2 linked regions of the Colwellia sp. M166 genome follow. The protein of the gene in region 2 binds, or shares a complex with, the protein of the main gene of each other region. Links are inferred from orthologs where the notes say so. Each region holds a gene or a part of one and is shown on either strand. Other genes may lie near its edges. The genes, in order: xseB and xseA.

The links.
Region 1: the proteins of xseA (region 2) and xseB are in contact, whole or in part, in a cryo-EM structure (PDB 8TXR), measured with the Escherichia coli proteins. The link is inferred for Colwellia sp. M166 from one-to-one orthologs.

The regions. Positions count from the first base shown.
Region 1 is NZ_CP040755.1:1,875,107-1,884,058, reverse strand. Bases 5,227-8,014 are described here. They hold xseB (exodeoxyribonuclease VII small subunit), read right to left. Parts: upstream 6,854-8,014; coding sequence 6,599-6,853; downstream 5,227-6,598. Other genes in these bases: FGD67_RS08495 (flagellar motor protein MotB), read left to right, coding at 7,865-8,014; pomA (flagellar motor protein PomA), read left to right, coding at 7,088-7,852; ispA ((2E,6E)-farnesyl diphosphate synthase), read right to left, coding at 5,716-6,606; dxs (1-deoxy-D-xylulose-5-phosphate synthase), read right to left, coding at 5,227-5,692. Also shown: transcriptional regulator NrdR, read left to right, coding at 187-642; bifunctional diaminohydroxyphosphoribosylaminopyrimidine deaminase/5-amino-6-(5-phosphoribosylamino)uracil reductase RibD, read left to right, coding at 681-1,808; FGD67_RS08525 (riboflavin synthase), read left to right, coding at 1,873-2,532; ribBA (bifunctional 3,4-dihydroxy-2-butanone-4-phosphate synthase/GTP cyclohydrolase II), read left to right, coding at 2,543-3,652; more of dxs, read right to left, coding at 3,806-5,226; more of FGD67_RS08495, read left to right, coding at 8,015-8,803. UniProt on the Escherichia coli protein: Bidirectionally degrades single-stranded DNA into large acid-insoluble oligonucleotides, which are then degraded further into small acid-soluble oligonucleotides.
Region 2 is NZ_CP040755.1:3,583,737-3,588,712, forward strand. Bases 2,086-4,976 are described here. They hold xseA (exodeoxyribonuclease VII large subunit), read right to left. Parts: upstream 4,261-4,976; coding sequence 2,911-4,260; downstream 2,086-2,910. Other genes in these bases: FGD67_RS16220 (PilZ domain-containing protein), read left to right, coding at 2,244-2,927; guaB (IMP dehydrogenase), read left to right, coding at 4,451-4,976. Outside these bases: ribosome biogenesis GTPase Der, read left to right, coding at 1-1,060; FGD67_RS16215 (IS982 family transposase), read right to left, coding at 1,077-1,961. UniProt on the Escherichia coli protein: Bidirectionally degrades single-stranded DNA into large acid-insoluble oligonucleotides, which are then degraded further into small acid-soluble oligonucleotides.

The sequences.
Region 1 (8,952 bases), 1.7 Mb from region 2 along the record:
TAAAAAATGGCCACAGTAGTGGCCATTTTTTATTTAACGGTTTAATACCAATTTTACTAAGTTTCTGAGTGGGAACAAACTTAATAAACTTGGTATAAATTCGCTTTAATGGCAAGATTTTTAGCTTAATGAATGATTTTCAATTAAAATAGCGAGATTAAATTCTCACGACTGTGGAACTAATCCATGTATTGCCCTTTTTGTTCAGCCACCGATACTAAAGTTATCGACTCTCGTTTAGTTTCTGATGGTCATCAAGTCCGCCGTCGTCGCGAATGTTTAGCGTGCCATGAAAGGTATACTACCTTTGAAAGTGCTGAGTTAGTGATGCCGCGCATTATAAAACGTGATGGTTCTCGTGAACCTTTCAACGAAGATAAAATGCGCAGTGGCTTATTACGAGCCTTAGAAAAAAGACCGGTTAGCACCGAAGAAATGGAATTGTCGATTAATAAACTTAAATCGCAACTACGAGCTACTGGTGAGCGGGAAGTATCGAGTGAAATGTTGGGAACTATTATTATGAAGCAACTAAAAAGCTTAGATAAAGTTGCTTATATTCGTTTTGCTTCAGTTTATCGTTCGTTTGAAGATATCAAAGAATTTGGTGAAGAAATTGCCCGTTTAGGCGATGATGACTAACGAGTTAAACATAATTAGGCTTAACCTCGAGTGCAATAATGAGTGATTTTTCTTTAGCAGATTATAAGTTTATGCAAGGTGCCATTAATTTGGCAAAGCGTGGCCACTTTACCACTTCGCCTAACCCACGGGTTGGTTGCGTGATCGTGCTCAATGATGAAATTGTCGGCGAAGGTTATCATCAAAAAGCTGGGCAGGGGCATGCTGAAGTTCATGCGTTAAAACAAGCGGGCAACAAGGCGAAGGGCGCTACTGCCTATGTTACATTAGAGCCTTGTAGTCATTATGGTTTAACACCACCGTGTGCAGAAGCGTTAATTAAAGCGCAAGTAGGCCATGTTATTGCCGCTATGGTGGATCCTAATCCGAAAGTATCGGGCCGCGGCCTTGAACTTTTAAATGCTGCAGGTATAACGACACAATTTGGGCTACTTGAGCAAGATGCCCGGGCTTTAAATCCGGGCTTTATTCAATTAATGACCACTAAACTGCCTTATGTTCGCGTTAAGCTTGCCGCAAGCCTTGATGGTAAAACCGCAATGGCCAGCGGTGAAAGTCAATGGATAACCTCGAGTGAAGCGCGCACTGATGTGCAACGCCTAAGAGCGCAAAGTTGTGCGGTTGTTTGTGGCGCCGATTCGGTCATTTTTGATGCTGCCAAGATGACTGTACGTTGGCATGACTTAGGTGAGTTAAAAAATAGCTATGCACAAGCCGATGTTAGACAACCTGTGCGTATTATTATTGATGGCAAAAACCGCTTAACACCTGATCTCGCTATCTTCCAAAGCGAGAGTAAAATATTATTAATTCGACATACTATTGAAAATGACCTAACTTGGCCTCATTTCGTAGAACAAGTGCCTATGGTTAAGGCGAAAAATAGTGATCATATTGATCTTCGTGCATTATTGGCTTATTTAGCTAAACAAGGTTTGAACGATATTTTAATTGAGTCAGGTGCTCAGTTAGCTGGCGCATTTATTAGCGAAAATTTAGTTGACGAATTAGTACTTTACCAAGCGCCTAAACTTATGGGCGCTGACGGAAAAAGCTTAGTTAATATGCCCGACGTTAAGCAGTTATCAGCAGCGAAAAATCTTGATGTTACCGATATTCGCATGATAGGCAAAGATATTAGATTAACGGCAAAATTTAGTCGTTAATATCGATAGGCTGACAAGAGTATTCTTTTCAGTATAAACAGATAAATAAGTGACGAGATAAACAATGTTTACAGGGATCATAGAAGCCGTAGGGCGTTTGAGAGCAATTAATACCTCCGGTGGTGGCGCACGCGTTACTATTGATACTGCAACATTAGACTTGTCAGATGTTAAATTAGGCGACTCAATTGCCACTAATGGCATTTGCTTAACGGTTGTTGCGATAGACAGTGCTAGCTTTAGCGCTGATGTTTCGAGTGAAACATTAGCACGCACAGCTTTAGCTTATTATCAAATAGGTGATAGCGTTAATCTTGAAAAAGCCATGCTACCAACCACGCGTTTTGGCGGCCATATGGTTTCAGGGCATGTTGATTCGGTGAGTGAAATTACCAGCATTGAGCATCAAGGTAATAGTATTGATTACTGGCTGACTATGCCAACAGAACTAGCCGCCTATATTGCCGAAAAAGGTTCAATTACTATTGATGGTACAAGCTTAACCGTTAACAGCTTAACAGCAGATAAGTTTCGTTTAACGATTGTGCCACATACCACACAACAAACTATTATCAATCAATATCAAGTGGGCACTAAAGTTAACCTAGAAGTTGATTTAATCGCCCGATACATTGAAAGATTACTTACCAAGCAAACAGCTGACAAGCCAGAAGCTTCAGGTGTTACACACGCGTTATTAGCGCGCAGTGGTTTTATTAAATAAAGAGGTTGTCATGAATTTAAACACGCCACAAGAGATTATCGACGATATAGCTCAAGGTAAAATGGTCATCCTAATGGATGACGAAGATCGCGAAAATGAAGGTGACTTCATTATGGCAGCAGAAAAAGTTACGCCAGAAGCGATTAACTTTATGGCAACTCATGGCCGTGGCCTTATTTGTATGCCAATGTCAGCAGAACGCTGTGAATTGTTAAAATTACCTTTGATGGTTGATAAAAATGACGCACAATTTACCACTAACTTTACGGTTTCTATTGAAGCTGCTGAAGGTGTTACCACAGGTATTTCTGCTGCTGATCGAGCGACAACCGTATTAGCGGCAGTCGGCAAGGATGCTGATCATAACTCGATCGTACAACCAGGCCATATTTTCCCGCTGATTGCTAAAGATGGTGGTGTTTTAAATCGTGCTGGCCATACTGAAGCAAGTGTTGATTTAGCACGTTTAGCTGGTCTTGAAGCGGCCGCTGTTATTGTTGAAATACTCAATGAAGACGGCACCATGGCGCGTCGTCCTGATCTTGAAGTTATTGCTGAAAAACACGGCGTTAAAATGGGCACTATTGCCGATTTAATTGAATACCGTAATGCTAACGAAACCACCATTGAACGTGTTTCTCAATGTAAGCTACCAACCGCGTTTGGTGATTTTGATCTTACGGTATTTAAAGACACTATTGACGGCCAAGCACATTTTGCCTTAACGAAAGGTGAAATTAATCCAGAAGAGCCCACTTTAGTGCGTGTACACTTAGAAAACACCTTTAGAGATTTATTATTTAGTCAACGCGAAAGTGTCGCTAAATGGCCAATGGCTGATGCGTTAGAAAAAATTGCCAAAGAAGGCGGTGTGTTAGTCCTATTAGGCAAACATGAGTCACCTATGGAGCTTATTGCGCAAGTACAAAAATATGCAAAATTAGACGCCGGTGGAGCTGTTAAAGAAGTTAAACGTCATGTTGGCTCTCGCAACGTTGGTGTTGGCTCACAAATTTTAGCTAATCTAGGAGTCAGTAAAATGCGTTTATTAAGCTCACAGACTAAATATCATTCACTTTCAGGCTTTGGTCTAGAAGTGGTTGAGTATATTGCTGATTAAAAACGGTTTTGTTAAGCGAAATCAACGTACTTGTTATTCAATTGAGTGCGTTGTAATTACTTATCACTAGAATAACTTTTAGCAGCTCAATAAAAAAGCTATTTGATTAAATTCAAATAGCTTTTTTATTATCTTTGAATATGTTTTAAAGGTTTAATTTAAAGCGGTAAACTGCTTTATCTTCTCAAGTATACCTTCACTATCCAAACCAAGCTCTTGGTGAATTTCAGCCTGTGTGCCGTGCTTAATAAAACTATCAGGTAGTCCTATATTGAGGATCTTTTTCGCTATACCTTGGCTTAAAATAAACTCATTAACACCCGAGCCTGCACCACCGGCAATGGCATTATCTTCAACGGTGACGATACAGTCGTGGTTAGCACATAATGTTTTGATGATATCTTGGTCTAACGGTTTAACGAAACGCATATCAACTAACGTGGCATTAATATCTTCTGCGGCTATTTTCGCTTGGCTCAGTGTTGTACCAAAGTTAAGTATCGCCACTTTAGTGGTTGTAGTGCTGTCATCTATTGCACGTATGGTATTAGCTTTACCAAGCTCAATAGTTTCATTGAGTGTAGGTAATTCAGCACCATTGCCACAGCCGCGTGGGTAACGTACAGCAGCTGGGGTAGTTAATTGATAGCCCGTGTTGAGCATTAATTGGCATTCACGCTCATCAGATGGCGCCATAATCGTTAAGTTAGGTATGCAACGCATAAAGCTTAAATCAAATGAACCTTGATGTGTAGGGCCATCAGCACCAACAATACCGGCGCGATCAATAGCAAACAAAACCGGTAAGTTTTGAATAGCAACATCATGAATAAATTGGTCATAGCCACGCTGTAAAAAGCTTGAGTAAATAGCGACAACAGGCTTGCGTCCACCAATAGCTAAACCGGCAGCAAAGGTTACCGCATGTTGTTCGGCAATAGCGACATCAAAATATTGTTCTGGAAAGCGCTGGCTAAATTGCACCATACCAGAGCCTTCTCGCATGGCTGGAGTGATCGCGGCTAGTTTACTGTCTTGCTCGGCTGTTTTGCAGAGCCAATCGCCGAATATGGCTGAATAGCTTGGCAAGCTTGGTGCACTTTTAGGTAATGTTGTTTCTGTGTGATCAAACTTAGGTACAGCATGATACTTGATTGGATCTTGCTCAGCCTGTTGATAACCTTTACCTTTTTTAGTGGCAATATGTAATAACTGAGGGCCTTTTAGGTTGCGCATATTGGAAATAGTATTTACTAAACCGTTAACATCATGACCATCAATAGGGCCAATATAATTAAAGCCCAATTCTTCGAAGAAAGTACTTGGCACTACCATGCCTTTTAAGTGCTCTTCAGCGCGACTAGCAAGTTCTTTAATAGGAGGAATGTTTTTAAGTATCCGCTTACTACCTTCACGAATGCCGGTATATATGCTGCCTGAAAGTAGTTTTGCTAAATGATTATTTAAAGCGCCAACATTTTCTGAAATCGACATTTCATTATCATTTAATATGACGAGCATATCTTTATTGATATCACCGGCATGATTTAATGCTTCAAATGCCATACCCGCAGTCATAGCACCATCACCAATAACGGCAACCACTTTACGGTTTTTCGCTTCTTGCTCTGCAGCAACCGCCAAACCTAAAGCAGCAGAAATTGAAGTGCTTGAATGTCCGACACTCAGCACGTCATATTCGCTTTCTTCGCGCCATGGGAAAGGGTGTAAACCATCTTTTTGACGAATAGTGTGCAGTTGATCGCGACGACCAGTCAATATTTTATGTGGATAGGCTTGATGGCCTACATCCCAAATTAAGTGATCAAATGGTGTGTTATAAACATAATGTAAGGCAACCGTTAGCTCAATAGTGCCTAGCCCTGAAGCAAAGTGGCCACTACTTTTACTGACTGAGTTTAAGAGGTAACGCCTTAATTCTTCACTGGCTTGCGTTAATTTATTTTTATTTATTTTTCGCAAATCTTCAGGCCTGTCAATATTGGCCAGTAAAGGATATTCAGTTAGGTTTATAGTCATATTATTCAATTAAATTTTTTATATTAATGTTTGCGACTAACAATGAAAGTCGCAAAATCGGACAAGCTCTGGGTATTGTAAGGCAAAGTGCTTAAAGCTTGAAGCGCTTGTTGATATAAGTTTTCTGCTTTCTCTTGTGCGCCAGATAAACCCAACAGTGCAGGGTAGGTACTTTTGTTAGCAGCAAGGTCAGAGCCTGTTGGTTTGCCTAACTCTTCTTCCGTTGATGTGATATCGATAATATCATCTCGCACTTGGTAAGCTAAACCAATTAATTTAGCATATTGTACTAATTGTTTTTTATCATTTTCTGTCGCTTGTTGACTGCATTCAGCAGCCATCATAACCGATGCCTCAAGTAAAGCGCCGGTTTTTAAAGAATGTAAGTGCTCTAATTCTGCAAGTGTAATGCTTTTATCTGTGCCAGCTAAATCTAACGCTTGACCGCCACACATACCTTGATAACCTGCGGCATTGACTAAGTAACGTAATAAAATAATACGTTTACTAGTAACAGCTTCAGAGAAATCATGATTGGCAATAATATCAAAAGCTAAGGTTTGTAAACTATCACCAGCGAGAATAGCGGTCGCTTCATCAAAGGCTTTGTGACAAGTCGGTTGACCACGACGTAAGTCATCGTCATCCATTGCCGGTAGGTCATCGTGCAATAAGGAATAGGCATGAATGCACTCAATTGCTGCGGCAACACCGTCAATGTCATGTTGCTCAGCAGCTAAAGCTTCGCCGGTAATATAGGCTAAGTAGGGACGCATACGCTTACCACCAATGAGTAAACCATAACGCATAGCAGCCAATAGTTTTTCATCATTGCGCGCTAAGCTGTCAAGTTTAGCAGTTAAATAAGTGTCAATACGCGCTTGCACATTATCAAGGTTTTTAAGTTTAGTCACTGCTGATAGTCTCGTCAGTATTGAATGGTGATAATTGGCTTTGGCCATTTTTTTCTAGCAAAATATTAATTTGCTGCTCAGCACTTTTTAGCTTTTCTTGATTATGTTGACTTAGGTGCAAACCGCGCTCAAATAAAGCCATTGACTCTTCAAGAGCAAGATCGCCTTGCTCTAAATTTTGCACTATGGTGTCTAATTCATCTAATGATTCTTCAAAGCTTAAATTTTCAATTTTTTTTCTGGCCATGGACTTTTTTAGCGTGATATGAACTCTAGGCGCAAACTTACCTTAGCTGGCGCGCTGGGTCAATTAATGATGAATTTAAGCTGAAGAGTAAAATATTGACATTATCTTCTTAAGTTATTGACAATAAGAGCGATAATAGTCGTAATACGAAAAATATTAGTATTCGCGAAACATCAATTCATCAGGTATTATCAACACAGCGGATATATTCAAGAAAATTTACCGGAGGCATTTGTGGATTTAGCAACGTTAATAGGCATAGTCGGGGCTATAAGTTTACTGATTATGGCAATGTTACTCGCTGGTGACATTAGCATGTTTGCCGATGTGCAATCAGTGATCATTGTATTTGGCGGCTCAATCTTTGTTGTTTTAGCAAATTACAATTTAGGTCAGTTTTTCGGTATTGGGAAAATTGTCGCTAAATCTTTCATGTTTAAATTGGAGAGACCTGAAGAGTTAATCGAGAGAGCAGTTGAAATGGCTGACGCTGCACGTAAAGGCGGTTTTTTAGCGCTAGAAGAGGCTGAAATATCTAATGCTTTTATGCAAAAGGGTGTTGATATGCTAGTTGATGGCCATGATGCCGATGTTGTGCGAGCTACCATGCAGAAGGATATTGATCTGACAACAGAGCGTCATGAGTCAGGTTCTAACATGATGATGGCATTAGCCGATGTTGCTCCAGCTATGGGGATGATTGGTACTCTGATTGGTCTAGTGGCGATGTTATCAAATATGGATGATCCCAAGGCCATTGGTCCAGCTATGGCGGTGGCACTACTAACCACATTATATGGTGCCTTTTTAGCCAACGTTATTGCCATTCCCATCGCCAATAAATTAAAATTACGCATGGCAGAAGAGAAACTGAATCAAGAGTTAGTGCTTGATGCCGTATTAGGAATTCAGGATGGGCAAAATCCGCGGGTAATTGAGGGCTTGTTGAAGAACTATCTTGCTGAAGGTAAGCGAGCTGTGGATACCACCGAAGAATAGCGGGAGTTAATTATGGCAGATAAATGTAAGTGTCCACCTCCAGGGCTACCGGCATGGATGGGAACATTCGCCGACTTAATGTCGCTATTGATGTGTTTTTTCGTCTTGCTTTTATCATTTTCTGAAATGGATGTCTTAAAGTTCAAGCAAATTGCGGGTTCAATGAAATTTGCTTTTGGTGTACAGAATAAAATTGAAGTTAAAGATATTCCCAAAGGTACCAGTATTATTGCTCAGGAGTTTCGTCCAGGTAAACCTGAGCCAACACCGATTGAAGTTATTCAACAGCAAACCATGGAAATGACCCAGCAAATGTTGGAATTTCAAGCCGGTGATGAAACCTCTGCGGGTGGTCGTCAAGAGCAACGTGGTACTGAACGTGGCGGACAATCACAAAGTACTGCTGATGAAATGTCAGCACAAGCCATGCAAAAAGCGAAAGATGACTTAGAGCAAGCCTCACAAGAACAAGTTAATGAGTTAGTAAAGAAAATTGCTGAACAAATGGAGCAGCAAATTCAAGATGGTGCTATTGAGTTAGAGTCTTTAGGGCAGCAAGTTATCATTCGTATTCGTGAAAATGGTTCCTTTCCTTCTGGTTCGGCCTTTTTACAACCGCAGTTTAAGCCGATCATGCGTGAAATAGGTTTACTCTTGAACACAGTGCCAGGTGAAATAATGATATCGGGTAATACTGATAATCAAGGTATAAATTCAGAATTGTTCACTTCTAATTGGGATTTATCCAGTAAACGTGCGGTGGCAATTGCCCATGAAATTATCAAAGTACCTGGCTTTGATCAATCTCGTTTATTGGTTGTAGGACATGCGGATACTCGACCCTTAGTGCCGAATACGAATAGATTTAATCGTCGTCGAAACCGTCGTGTAGAAATTGCTATTAACCAAGGTAAAGCGAAGGAAACGGCTCCTATTTCAATTAGCCAATAATAAATGTTGCTGATTATTAATTAACCTTTAAGGGGTACAAACGCTGTACTCCTTTTTTATTTTTATAGCCATACTACCTCAAGATGCGAACTTCAGCTGAATCTAGCAGTGTCATGGGTATATAGTCTTATACCAATTTGATTAAATTT
Region 2 (4,976 bases):
TGCAGTACACCAGATTGCGGCTGCACACGGTCGTGGTGTTACCCAACTATTAACGCTGGCATTAACGCCTCATATTGAAGAGCTGGGCAGACCACAAGCACAAGAAAATGATGAGTTTGATGGTGAGTATGACGAAAACATTAATAATGAAGCATTAGATCAGAAAAATATCGATGAAGCGCCAGAAGAAACCGACACCATTAAACTGGCTATTATTGGTAAGCCTAATGTTGGTAAATCAACGCTAACTAATCGCATTTTGGGTGAAGACCGAGTTGTGGTATTTGATATGCCCGGTACCACGCGAGATAGTGTTTATATCCCAATGGAACACAATGGTCGACCATATACACTGATTGACACCGCAGGTATTCGTCGCCGTAAAAATGTCACTGATATTGTTGAAAAGTTTTCAGTGATTAAAACCTTACGTGCGATAGAAGATGCCAATGTTTGTTTACTGATTATTGATGCCCAAGAAGGCATTAGCGATCAAGACTTAAGTTTGCTTGGCTTTATTTTAGAAGCCGGACGCTCTTTAGTGTTAGCGGTAAATAAATGGGATGGTTTAGATGATCATGTTAAAGATCGTATTAAATCTGAGTTAGACCGTCGTTTAGGCTTTATTGATTTTGCCCGTATTCATTTTATTTCAGCGCTACATGGTACAGGTGTTGGTCATTTATATGAGTCAGTCGAAGAAGCATTTGTTTCAGCGACGAAACGTATTTCTACTTCTATGGTAACTAAGATTCTAGATATGGCGGTGTTTGATCATCAGCCACCAATGCATCAAGGTCGCCGTATTAAATTAAAATATGCTCATGCCGGTGGTTATAACCCGCCAATTATTGTTATCCATGGTAATTTAGCGAAGAACTTACCGATTTCTTACAAGCGCTATTTGATGAACTACTACCGTAAATCATTAAAAATTATGGGCACACCAATCAGAATTGAGTTTAGAGAAACCTCTAATCCATTTGCTGGTAAGAAAAAGTTGACCTATACCGAGCAAAAGAAAATGGCGCGGGCAACACAAGGTTATAAGAAAGACTAGTTAACCTCAGATCGGGTTAAGCCCTAACCATAGCATTCTTCTCTACGTCACTAATATTAAGGGTTGGCTTATTTTCTTTAAGGCAATAAGCCACTAAACCTGCCAGTAAATTCAACATAAAACTATTAGGGCTACGATGACGCGAATGCTCTATTTGAGATATATTCTTCAATTGATCATTTATCGTTTCAATAATAAACCGTCTAGATAACATTGCTCTATCCCATAACGACATAGCTTTGGCTTTCATATTACGGCGCACGGTTGTTATCAAATCAACTCCTTTTTCCTTCAAACCAACTGTTAATTTTTTGCTTATATAGCCTTTATCTGCATATAACTTCCCTTTTAAGTTTTTAGCTAAGGCTAATACGGGCTTTGTGTCGTGAACATTGCCAGTAGTTAATTTAGCCTCAACTATTTCACCTCTAAAGTTAGTGACTAAATGTAGTTTGAACCCATAAAACCAACCCATTGTTCCTTTGCCCCGTTCGGCTATACCGTCAAATGTTTTATGTCTAGGAATTCTTAAGTTATGGCATACTTTTATGCTTGTAGAGTCAATAAACTCAATACCTGTAGACTCACCTTTAAGTATTGAAAAGTAGCTAGAAAGTGGAACGACCGCTTTAGGCATCACTTCTAAAAATCGAGTGTAGCTCAATAAGCTAGGGAAATGTGAACGATAAAACTTAGCAATATAACCTTTATAATAATTTTTAAAGTCGCGATGATTTGATGTATGAAAAGCAATTAATATAGTGATTATCTCACTCATAGCCATACGGCATGGACGATTTCGCTTGATACTTCCATCAGCAATTAATTGTTTCTCCCATTGTGGGATAAATACGCGACAAAAATCATCGACATCACAGAATATTTCAACTAGTTTATTCATGCCCGTTCCTTATTATCTTTCTGTTTTTTCTTGGTCGAAAGATCGGATCGTGGAACGGGCACTTAGTTCAATTTAATTAATTCTTATCCCGAGCTGAGGTTAGTTAAGTAAAATACCATGCTACTAATGAAAAGCTGATTGATAAAATCAGCTTTTTTTATAGGCAATTATAGCGACATAGCCAACAAAGGATATTGCTTTCAGGCCAGTATTCCGCTACTGTAAAATTGCTAATAAATTTATATTTTTTTGATTATTTTAGGCTAAATATTTTGGAAAATCATGTCTGATACCCCGGTAAAAATGGAAATAATAGGGCGATTAAATCGCAATTTAGCTTTATTACAGCCAGGAGCTACAGTGACGTTGGATATGTCTACACCTGCTGGTCAGCGGGGTAAGTTCCGTTCATTTTTTATTGGTTATATGCCAAAAAATTACGTTTTAGTACAATATCCTGATAGTTCAAAATTAGGTAATTTTTCCCAATACATTGCTCAGGGCATGGGCGTAACTGTCCGCGGACTTATTGAAGGTCATGAAGGTGCCGTCGTCGCTTTTGTTTCTAACATTAAACAAACCATTCAAATACCTTCACGTATTATTGTGCTGGAATTTCCGCGCGAGGTTAGTTTACAAAACTTACGCTCTTCCGTACGAATTGAAACTTACATTAAAGCAAAAGTTAAAGTTAAAGATGAATACTGGGGCTCAGTGATATCAGATATTTCAGTTACAGGTTGCCAGCTTATGATTAATAATGGCGAAAAATTAACCTTGAGCGATGACAAACCGATAGAAATTATCATTGAAGACTTCCAAGGCTTGAAAAACCTTAAGCTAGAAGCTGAAATCTGTAACAGCAAAGTGCAAAGTGATGGCATTATGTTAGGGGTTAAATTTGATGACTCAAGTAAATTAGAAGTTACCAAGCTCTTACAACAAGCGGTTATTTCACCGCATTAATTTTCTCGATTGCGATAATACGAGCGGCTATTATTCCGTCTGAAACTTCTAGTTTTATATTATCTTCGACACTAATATCTTTAATACTTTTGATTAGTTTTTGCTGTTCATCACGTGCAATGCTATAGCCTCGGGCGATAGTGGCTAGTGGGCTGACGATATGTAGTTGTTCGCATTGATGAGAGAAGCTTTCTTGTTTGGCGATTAATAATCGTTGTTGCGCGCCGATAAGCTGACTCTTAAGCTGAGTCAGTTGCTGTTGATGCTGCTTTATTGTCTGTGTTGGTGCGGCATTGAGAAGTCGCTGTTCAAGATATTTAGGCTTTTGTTTAAGCTGATTAAACCCTCGAGAAATTAAGCTTTGTAAGCGCATGGTCAGCTGATCAGATTTTTGTTGTTTATTTTGTAACTGTTGTTCAGGATGTACTTGGCTTAATCTATGACCTAAGGTATTTGATAGGTGACTTGAGCGTTTTAATTGCTGTTTTAGAGCAAACTGTCCGCGCTTGAGTAATTCAACTACTTTATTAATACGCTCATCGATATCAGCAGAAACTATTTCTGCGGCGGCTGAGGGGGTAGGGGCTCTTAAATCGGCGACATAATCAGATAGTGTCGTATCAATCTCATGGCCTACGGCACTAATGGTTGGTATTGTCGACTGGAAAATAGCACGAGCAACCATCTCTTCATTAAAAGCCCATAAATCTTCTAGCGAACCACCGCCACGCCCGACTAATAGCACATCAACTTCATTGCGTTGGTTGGCGATAGTAATGGCCTGAGCTATATCGTATTTAGCTTGTTCACCTTGTACCAATGCTGGGTAGATAATGACTTTTAATAATGGGTTTCTTCTTTTTAGTACTGTGATGATGTCTTTTACCGCAGCACCGGTAGGAGAAGTTACAATACCTACGGTTTGAATGAGCTTAGGAATTGCCTGCTTATGATGTAATTCAAATAAGCCTTCTCCATGCAGTTTATCTTTTAATAATTGATACTGCTGACGTAATAGTCCTTCACCAGCAGGTTCCATTTGCTCAATAATGAGCTGAAAGTCACCTCGTGGTTCATAAAGTGATACTTTAGCGCGTACTAATACTTGTTGGCCATTTTGTGGGGCTATTCTAACGCGGCGATTATTACCTTTAAACATCGCACAGCGAACTTGTGACTTTTGATCTTTTAGTGATAAATACCAATGTCCGGAGCTGGCAGCAATAAAATTAGATATTTCGCCACATAACCAGACGGTATTTAACTCACTTTCTAAGATAAAACGTACTTTTTTCGTTAGTTCACTTACTTGTAGAATATGCTGTTGAGCCATAAATGTGTTACTTTTTTTATTGTTAAGGCGTAATAATGGAATAGTTACGCGCTATTATATATTTGTTTCGGTGATCATCGACAGTTTATTTTCGTTTTATTGCATTTATAAGTTTACCTTCGCAGGGAAAGCGGTTAAAATTCTGCCGCAATATTTCCTCCCTAACCACTCATTTTAGAGAGATGTTGCGATGTTAAGAATTGCCCAAGAAGCGTTAACCTTTGACGATGTTTTACTAGTACCAGCCCATTCTACGGTACTGCCTCATACTGCCGACTTAAAAACAAAATTAACTCGAAAGATCAATTTAAATGTTCCTATGATTTCTGCGTCGATGGACACAGTAACAGAAGCACGTTTAGCCATTACTTTAGCGCAAGAGGGCGGTTTAGGTTTTATTCATAAAAACATGACTATTGCTGAACAAGCCAAAAATGTTTCTAAAGTTAAGAAATTTGAAAGTGGTATTGTTTCCGACCCCGTAACCGTCAACCCGAGTGCAAGTATTTTAGATACCATGCGCTTAGCGGATGAACTGGGTTTTTCTGGTTTTCCTGTTGTTGATGAAGGAAATAAGCTCGTCGGTATTATTACCGGTCGTGATTTACGCTTTGAAACCGATTTAACTAAACCTGTTTCGGCCTTAATGACCAAAAAAGATAAATTAGTTACCGTTAAAGAAGGCGCATCACGTGCTGAGATTTTAGGCTTGATGC